3 regions of the Bacillus sp. ISL-77 genome follow, and region 1 is predicted to be linked to each of the others. Evidence: riboswitches for the same ligand, from Rfam matches in the RefSeq annotation. Region 1 holds a riboswitch; each other region holds the start of a gene.
The links. Region 1 has a riboswitch for cyclic di-GMP ahead of J7E77_RS19230 (anti-repressor SinI family protein). Riboswitches for the same ligand answer to the same signal wherever they lie in the genome.

Region 1 (3,175 bases):
ATCACCTGGATGAACTTGAACGGATAAATCCATGTTCGCATCCAATATTTTTGTTAATAGAGGGAAAACGTCTTCCGTCGGATTTCCAAAAAGTTCAGGTTGTTCTTTCCAAAGTACGTCCAGAGTTTTTCCAGCAAATGGTCCATTTTCAATCATCGATGGACCGTTCGGATGTGCGGAAATCGCCCAGCATTCCCCTGTTTTATCGTTTGGTATCGAGTAACCAAATTCTTTTTGTAAGGCGGTTCCACCCCAAATTCGTTCTTTAAAAACGGGTTTTAAAAATAATGGCTGCAATATAATTCCCTCCGTAGTTCATATGTCTATTGGAATTTTCCCCTTTCAAATTTATCATAATCATTTTTTTATGGAAAGCTATTAATTTACGGCTGTTTCCATTAATTATTTCTAATCACAGCATTCATCCAAGGATTGCATTGTTTGAGTAATCATTGGAAATTTTGATAGAATAAACAGACTACATTTTTTAAGGAGAGATCAAATGACAAACAACCAAAAATATATCGGTTATATTGGAACATACACGAAGGGGGACAGTAAAGGAATCTATTCCTTCACACTTGATACTAACGAGGGAAGAATAGTGGATATTAACGAGGCGGCACAGTTAGAAAATCCTACATACCTAACGATCAGTAAGGACAATCGCTATCTATATTCCGTTGCAAAAAAAGGGGAAGAAGGTGGTGTCGTTGCTTTTTCAATAGAGGGTGATGGCACATTAACGGAGCAAAATCGTCAGATGCTTCCAGGCTCATCGCCATGTCATGTAAGTGTAGACAGCAAAAACCGCTATGCATTCAGTGCAAATTACCATAAAGGATCCGTAGAATCCTACTTAATTAACGAGGAGGATGGCACGGTCCAACCGGCTGCCTCAATCATTAAACATGAAGGTTCAGGCCCAGATCCAAGACAGGAAAAACCACATACTCATTATGCAGGAGTCACACCTGATGAGAACTATCTCGCAGTTGTAGAATTAGGAATTGATGCCCTTATTTCGTATCCGATTAACAGTGATGGCACACTTTCAAAAGCCAGCCTGTTACCTTTAAAAGCTGGGAGCGGACCAAGGCATTTGGTTTTTCATCCTAATGGCCAATATGCATATATCATGACCGAATTTAGTTCGGAGGTCATTGTATTAACCTATCATAAGGAAGATGGCCACTTTACCGAAAAACAATATATATCCACACTTCCAGCTGATTTTACAGATAATAACCAAGGCAGTGCGATTCATATTTCAGCTGATGGACGCTTTGTCTATGCCGGTAATCGCGGGCATAACAGTATAGCCGTTTTCCGTGTGGATATCGAAACGGGCGAGCTTAGCTTTGTTGAACATACATCGACTGAAGGTGATTGGCCAAGGGATTTTGAAATTGATCCTAGCGGGAAGTTTGTGGTTGCTTCGAATCAGGAGTCAGGCAATTTAGTATTGTTCTCAAGGGATGAGTTTTCGGGGAAATTGACGTTGATTGAGTCTGATATTACTGTGCCTTATGCGGTTTGTGTGAAGTTTTTAAATTATTAACCTATACCTAAAACAGCTTAACAAATTGCTCATTAATTTGTTAAGCTGTTTCAAATTTATAGAGCATTTTATTCACTTTAAAATTTTACTTAATAAAAATACGTTCTCTGTATAAGGGTATTTTATTATATTGCTTTTCCATAATATACAGACGAACAATAATAACCTGCTATAATCACCTGAGGTCTTATACTTTGCGCCCGCTGCTGTCCCAAAAATTGAATATTGCGAAAATTGTATAATCAATAACCCTCGTATTAATTATATACTCCACCTCAATAGTCTTTTTATCCAAGGGATAAATTAAATTGGCTCTAAAGGGAACGTTTTAGGAAATCTCTAATTTCATCAATGGAAAGTCCTATCTTTTTAGCTTCATTAATAAGTTCTAACCATTCTGTATCAAAATCTTTTTCATTGGTTAATGCAGACAAAATTCACCCTCCTAAAATGATTACTATTTCAGGTAACTCAGCCATCCTAGTTAAAAACTTTAGACCTGTAGCTTTGCGTCCCAATCTTTCGAAAGGTTTGCCTTTGTCGTTTATAGTATTAAAGTATTAAAGTATTAAAATATTATAGAATAAACTAATAGTACTATAGTCTTACGGGAAACTAAATGCAAATATTTCCAAAAATTTCGACACAATTTCGACAAAAAATATGTAAACCCATTAGTCATAATTTAGAAGTTTTAAAAAACAGTTCTCACAAGTTACCTGACCTAATTCAATAAATTTAATATTTCTAAGGGTCTTCCTTTTAATAATTCGATCCTTATTAAATTCTAGACCGCATGCACAATGATAGGAATCTTTCACAATGTGAATCTGGTTTCTTTCTTTTATTAGTGGATATATCATGATTTCCCTTCTTTTCTAATTATCGGTTCCTAAATAAGAACAACTTATGTTCATTATAAAAGAAAATGTAGAATTTTGTAAATGGAAACGGGTTAATTTTACCCATAGAAATATTATTAACTTATAATACGAAAGTTGTACATTATTGGATTATTTTAGTGTGAATATCTCCTATTTGTTCTTTAAAGGGAACAATGATAAAATTAATAATATAATTCAATTAAGAAATACTAGTTAGTTAGGAGCAAGGATTTTGGATTATCAACCGGTACAAGGTAGTAGAATACGTAAGAGAAAGACAAAGAAACGATTTCTTTTTATAAAAGTCTTAATGATTATTTTATGGGGACTATTTTTGTTGGTAAATACCTGGACTGAGAGTATAGAGCGATTAATATATTTACATTCATTTGGATTAAAGTGGGTATCAAATCCGGACTTTTTGTCTTTTTTTTATTTAAATGATTTAACCTTGATTCATTCTGAATTTATTAAAATTAAGTTAGGCCATTTTATCGGTTTTGCGATAATGGATTTTCTCCTCTTCAATCTATTAAGAAGTCACATATATTCTATCGGAATCTCCATTACTTTTGCGTTTCTAACAGAATTCCTGCAGTTATTTTTCGGGAGAGATGGACGTTTTTATGACTTAGTTATTGATTCATTCGGTATTTTATCAGTATTTTTTATTTTAAAAAGGTTTAATATTAGATGAAACAGGATGGGCCACTTTGCTCATCCTGTTTTA
Region 2 (3,175 bases), on a different contig from region 1:
CGACAATCGCCTGTTCTATCCCTTTATAGAGTGCTTCCTTTGTAACATTTAATAAACGTTCGGTTTCCTCAGATACCTTTCCTACTGCGTAGGACCAAGCGGAATCAGCCAAGGCACCATTGTAATTGACAACCATATCCACTGTCACAATGTCCCCATCTTTTAAAGACTCCTTCCTTGGGAAGCCATGGCATATTTCGTCATTTATGCTTGCACAGGTTGCATATTCATAACCCTTATAACCCTTTTGTTCTGGTGTCGCTCCATTTTTCTTAAGAAATCCTTCAACAAATTCATCGATTTCCCAAGTGGTTATACCTGGTTTGATTAATTTTCCAATTTCTTTATGACAAGCTGCAAGTATTTCTCCTGCCTTTTTCATTGCTTCAATTTCACGTTGTGATTTAAGGACAATCATTTTAGGAGGGTCCCCTTCCTTTTTGTTTATTTTTATGTATAATATTCAAAATTGTTATTCGTCTAAAAGCCATCCTTTTAGTGAATTATACAATTGACCACTATTGGCAACAATATTAATATTAACCCTATCCTGTTAATTTTTCAAAAATACTTTATTGGTGAAACTTTTTCTCGAAGTTCATATTTTTGTCATATTCCTTTGTTCTTAATATGGTACTTTTCTATTCTTTTTGATAGAATTAATGTAAAGTGAATAATAATTAGGTGTGTGAGAATTATGATCGGTGATCGCGTAAAAAAATTCCGCTTAGAAAAGAAAATGTCACTTTCCGAACTTGCTGCTCAAGCAGGCGTGGCAAAATCTTATTTAAGTAACCTTGAAAATAACAAACAAGAGAATCCTTCTATAAAGTTTCTTGAAAAAATTGCAGTTGTCTTAAATATACCTATTGATCATTTAATACATGAAGAAGTCAATAAAGCGGAATTAGACATTGATTGGATGAATCTTGTCAAAGATGCAATGAATTCTGGTGTTTCCAAAGAACAATTTCGTGATTTTCTTGAATTTAACAAGTGGCGTATTAATCAAAACGACGATAAATAATAACCTGTGAAAAGGTCTTTTTCAATTTGAACAAAGAAAAGCATTCTACAAATACTCCCATTTGTAGAATGCTTTTTTTATTTATGTACACTGTCGTTCCGTGATTAACTCATAACCTCTTGTTGGCTAAGGAAGTCACGAACTGCTTTTATGGATAATCCCAAGTCTTTTGCTTCTAATATGAGTTCCATCCATTCTTGATCGATTACTTCTACTTCACTTTTTGTAATAACCATTTTTCTCACTCCTAAAATACATTGTGTATTCCAGGTAGCCCGGCCATCGTAACAAGTCATACTTGCCTTAGATCCTCGGCTTTGCGTCCCTGCTTTTCAACAGGTTTGCCTTTTTCTGATACTAATACAACTTAAGTATGACTGTATTAGCTTATCGTTCTTATGTGATAGGTCGATTTACTTAATCCTCATTGATATTATATCTAGTGCTATTTTAGTAGGGTGTTGTAATTTGTCGTATTATTTTAATTTTCACACATTTCTTTCTAACAAATTATGCCAAACATCTACAAAAATATCCCAATTACAGCTTAACCCCTGCTGGGTATGTCTTAGACCGCATGTGTAAACCAGATCCCCCGAAAGATAAAGCTGGTGAAGAGTGAATCTATTTATAGATTCCACTTTCAGACAGCTTTTTCTTTTTTAATAGTAATTATTTTCACTCCAATCAGGGAATGCTACTTTTGATGACGAAAGGAGTGTTGAATTTGGCACGTGGAGAACATTTTGAACATAAAAAGAAAAACCACCCAGGTAATTTTCCAAAAGACAGTTTAACAGAAAAGCATGCGAAACAAGCAATTGGGGACGAAGAATTTTTAGTGGTAAGGGAAGCCTTTAAAAATCGAGTGGAAGATGAGGATGAATATCGAGGAGATACTGCTCGTTTACTAAATGACCAGACAGAATAAAAGGCGTGAGCACTTCACGCCTTTTTATATCCCTAGAATTCGCCTTTTTCCACACTTAAATTTCTAATAAAATGTGAAAATTCAACTGCTTTAAGCCAATTAGCTGCTTTTTCGATGTCCTTGGAAAACACCCTGTCTTGTTTAATCGAAGCTACCTGTTCGCGGCCTTTATCATAAAACCCCCTGGTATAAGATGCCATTTTTTCGATCCCGCGAATTTCAACCGCCTGCATGGCACAAATTAGTTCAATTGCGATAACTCTGCGTGCGTTCTGGATAATTTGATAAGCATGCCTAGAAGCAATTGTTCCCATACTTACATGATCCTCTTGATTTGCGGAAGAGGGAATCGAGTCGACACTGGCAGGATGTGCGAGTGTTTTATTTTCTGAAACAAGCGCTGCTGCCGCATATTGCATAATCATTGCACCCGATTGCAAACCAGGTTCAGGACTTAGGAAAGCCGGTAAATCATTTAGCTGTGGATTAACTAATCTTTCAATTCGTCTTTCCGAGATATTTGCTAGTTCCGCTACGGCAATCTTCATAAAATCCATCGCAAAAGCTATGGGCTGTCCGTGGAAGTTCCCCCCAGAAATCACCTTTTCTCCATCATCAAAAATTAATGGATTATCCGTTGCTGCATTCATTTCGATCTCTAATTTTTCTTTCACATAATCCAAGGCCTGCCAAGATGCCCCGTGAACTTGTGGAATGCAGCGGAGAGAATAAGCATCTTGAACCCGTAACTCGCCCTGCTGTGTTGTCAATAAACTATCGCCTAAATAACGACGAATTCTCGCTGCTGTGTCAATCTGCTGTTTGTATCCCCTTGCGACATGAACTTCTTCTGCAAATGCATCGATAATTCCGTTTAACCCTTCCATTGTCATTGCAGCAATCAGCTCACTTTCATGTGCTAACTGTTCTGCCTCCAAGTAACCAATAACACCCATTGCTGTCATCGCTTGAGTACCATTAATTAGAGCTAGACCTTCTTTTGCTTCCAATGTTACGGGTAGAATTCCTTCTAACTGGAGCGCATCAAAAGCATCGATTTGCTTACCTTTGTAAAATACCTCTCCTTCCCCAATTAGAACTAAGGCAAGGTGAGAAAGCGGGGCTAAATCACCGCTCGCACCAAGGGAACCTTGCTGTGGGATGACAGGAATGATATCTTTATTCACTAACTCTAATAACTTTTCAATGACAATAGG
Region 3 (3,175 bases), on a different contig from region 1:
AATCGTTTCCGTATCTCCCACCATTACTAACGATGAGCTTGCTACCCCAGTGATTTTTATGTTTTGGACAAAGAGTTCTCGGTTATAAACCTCGAAGTTCATTCTGTTTTCATCCCTTTCATATTTTCAGGTAAATTGCTGAAAAAAACAAATACCCCATTTTGAATTTCCTTTTTTAATGCTTCTATAACTAAATCGTCCGAAGGCGCATTTTCAAAAGAGCGGCTGCCAGAGGAATGGGCGTTTATATGTTGTTCAATCCTGATAGGAAGCTGTTTAATGATGTCTTGTTTTATGAACGATAAATATTCATCATTCGGTTGAACGGTTAATTCCCTTTGGGCATTTTCAACTAATTGAGGTAAATCCGTTTCTAAATATCTGTAAATAGCTTCCTCGATTTTCATTGATCTTTGCATTTGATCCTTGGGTGATATTGGTGTGGTTAAGGATTGACTTTGTACTGCGAAGTCCTCGATTCCTGATAATTCGGATGGGTTTAGACCTATGTTTAATGTTCCTTCAAGCGTCTCAACTTTCAATTGATCAAATTTATATTCAATTTTATCAACATGGATGGCCTTTTTTTCATTTAATTGTTTGATATCTTCTTTCATTTTTTGGAGAGCGTTCTCTAAAGTTAGAATTCGCTGCTCCTGTGCTTGAATACACATCTGCAGCCATTGAAGATATTGGGAATAATCCTGATACATGTAATCACCTCACAATTATTTCGCCAATAAGTTTATCAATTTTTATATGATAGGGCGGCTTACTAATCCTGTTCTCTAACAGCAGCTTGTAATGGTACGGCTGGTGTCCCTAATAAAGTCCCTGAAGGTTGAATGGATTGCGGTGCGGGTTGTGAAAATCCACCGGTATTATATAAATGAGCTGTTGGTTTAATAATCCCAGCACTGCCTATTTGTAGGACGGAGGAATTGGTAATCCCGCCAATTTTAATAAAATTAATCTGAATGGACTGCTGGATATAGAAATTCATTTGAAAATCACCCATTCATTAAGCATTAAGTGCAATTCCTTGATCGTAAACATCTGAATCATTGGTATTTGTGGAACTAACATTATTATGGAGCTGTAAGCTATCCCCTGTGTTAAAGGAACCAGCACCGGAAAAGGTTTTTGCAGTAGAAAATGGCATAATTTTATAAACATCTCCAATATGGAAAACAGAACTGCTGCCAAGTGTAATGACCTGTGCAACTCCAACAATCGCTGGCATTTTCAACACCCTTTTTTCATAGTATCTTCTACATCCTATGTATGGGCAAAGGTAATGTGATTGATTCGCCCAAATAAATTGGAAACAGAGGTCATTTAAGTTTATTTACACTTTTATTTATTTGTTTTTAGGGGTATGAATGAAAAACAGTTCAATTAACCTATGATTTACCACGCAAAATGATAAAATAGTAGGATATCAGATAAGGGTAAAACGTTCTATTATGTGATTAAGAGATCAGTCGGAAAAATAAACACTGAGTCTCGATAAAGGCAAAGCTGATGAAAATCAGTGACGCAAAGCTACAGGGGCTAAGGTGCATTTGCACTAAGCCAGCCAGTTACCGAAAGATCAGGGTGTTTCATAATAGATATTCTATGTCTGCATAGGTTTTCTATGTATATATGGTTGTTCTATGAATTCTATCCCCCCCTTTGGTAAAGGTGGGGCTATTTCTATTTCACGGAGGTGAAAATTGTTGATGATACCTTTAATGGACGAGGAAAATGAAAAGGCGAAAAAAGCTAACAAACATCAGGAATTAAAGAATGTTCTTCATAAGAAAATTTTGCAAGAGTTAAAAGAGCAAGAAATTGAGGAAATCATTCCAAAGTTTGACGGAATGGCAGTCGAAATAATAAAAGAAGATGAAGAATTCCGTGGGCAAATTGATCGAAAAAAAGTAGATGATGAGCTAATCAACGACCTAACTGGTTTCGGACCAATTAATTCCCTTCTTTTAGATGAAGATGTTTCAGAGGTAATGGTGAATGGACCCAACCAAGTTTACTGTGAACGAAAAGGGAAGTTGGTGTTAACGCCAGTTCAATTCCGAGACAATGAACATGTCATGAGTGTAATAGACAAAATAGTTGCCCCACTGGGACGGAGAATAGATGAAAGTTCTCCAATGGTAGATGCCAGGCTTCCGGATGGATCGCGTGTTAATGCTATCATTCCCCCCTTGGCATTAAATGGACCAACTATAACAATCAGGAAATTTCCAAAGGATCCCTACCAGATTGAAGATTTGATTAACTTTGGAACAGTCACAGAAGAAATGGCTATCTTTCTAGATGCTTGTGTGAAAGCACGGTTAAATATGTTTGTCAGCGGAGGAACAGGATCTGGCAAAACAACCACACTCAATGTTTTGTCAAATTTTATCCCAGATGATGAAAAAATCGTAACTATTGAGGATGCAGCCGAGATTCAATTGGGACAAGAGCATGTGATATCCCTAGAGTCACGTCCGCCCAATATAAAAGGTAAAGGAGCCATCTCCATTAGAGATCTTGTCAGGAACTCACTACGGATGAGACCAGACCGCGTTATTATCGGGGAAGTACGTGGAGGAGAAGCGCTTGATATGCTGCAGGCAATGAATACGGGACATGATGGTTCATTGGCTACAGGGCACTCAAACAGTCCAAGAGATATGATTGCTCGGTTGGAAACAATGGTTCTTATAGCTGGTGTAGATTTGCCGATAAAAGCACTACGTGAGCAAATTGCTGGGGCGATTGATGTGATTATACAGCAAACACGTTTGAAGGACGGAACAAGGAAAATTGTCAATATAACTGAGGTACAAGGAATGGAAGGAGAAATTATCGTTCTCCAAGATATCTTCTCTTTTAAACAAGAAGGACTTAACGCAGAAGGAAAAATCATTGGAAGGCTTGTACCTACCGGTGTCCACCCTAAGTTTTATGATCGTCTGGAGGCATCAGGGATTCACATTCCGTCGTCCGTGTTTATAGAAAATGAGGAGTGGCGGCAATGATTGGACTGCTCCTGATTTTTTTCAGAGATAGGCTTGATGTAGATATTGTTAGAGCGTTTATCAGTAATGTTTTACAAGCTGAAAAATTAGGAATCGGCATGGTTCGAGTGCTCCGAGTTCAATCCAATGAAGTCAGAGAACAGAGA

Region 2: it holds a riboswitch for cyclic di-GMP, as region 1 does, so the genes downstream of both, J7E77_RS14880 (anti-repressor SinI family protein) here and J7E77_RS19230 (anti-repressor SinI family protein) in region 1, are expected to answer to the same signal.
Region 3: it holds a riboswitch for cyclic di-GMP, as region 1 does, so the genes downstream of both, J7E77_RS06805 (TadA family conjugal transfer-associated ATPase) here and J7E77_RS19230 (anti-repressor SinI family protein) in region 1, are expected to answer to the same signal.

What each region holds. Positions count from the first base shown of each region.
Region 1 is NZ_JAGGQY010000047.1:8,103-11,277, reverse strand. Features, by position in the region: gene manA (mannose-6-phosphate isomerase, class I) at 1-300, opposite strand, end outside; gene J7E77_RS19235 (lactonase family protein) at 503-1,561, shown strand; gene J7E77_RS19230 (anti-repressor SinI family protein) at 1,876-1,995, opposite strand; cyclic di-GMP riboswitch class I at 2,024-2,107, opposite strand; gene J7E77_RS19225 (VanZ family protein) at 2,678-3,142, shown strand.
Region 2 is NZ_JAGGQY010000036.1:227,182-230,356, reverse strand. Features, by position in the region: gene map (type I methionyl aminopeptidase) at 1-418, opposite strand, end outside; gene J7E77_RS14885 (helix-turn-helix domain-containing protein) at 698-1,027, shown strand; gene J7E77_RS14880 (anti-repressor SinI family protein) at 1,132-1,263, opposite strand; cyclic di-GMP riboswitch class I at 1,294-1,383, opposite strand; gene J7E77_RS14875 (hypothetical protein) at 1,755-1,958, shown strand; gene hutH (histidine ammonia-lyase) at 1,991-3,175, opposite strand, start outside.
Region 3 is NZ_JAGGQY010000018.1:76,715-79,889, reverse strand. Features, by position in the region: gene J7E77_RS06825 (spore gernimation protein GerPD) at 1-102, opposite strand, end outside; gene gerPC (spore germination protein GerPC) at 99-713, opposite strand; gene J7E77_RS06815 (spore germination protein GerPB) at 776-1,003, opposite strand; gene J7E77_RS06810 (spore germination protein) at 1,022-1,243, opposite strand; cyclic di-GMP riboswitch class I at 1,505-1,591, shown strand; gene J7E77_RS06805 (TadA family conjugal transfer-associated ATPase) at 1,725-3,029, shown strand; gene J7E77_RS06800 (type II secretion system F family protein) at 3,026-3,175, shown strand, end outside.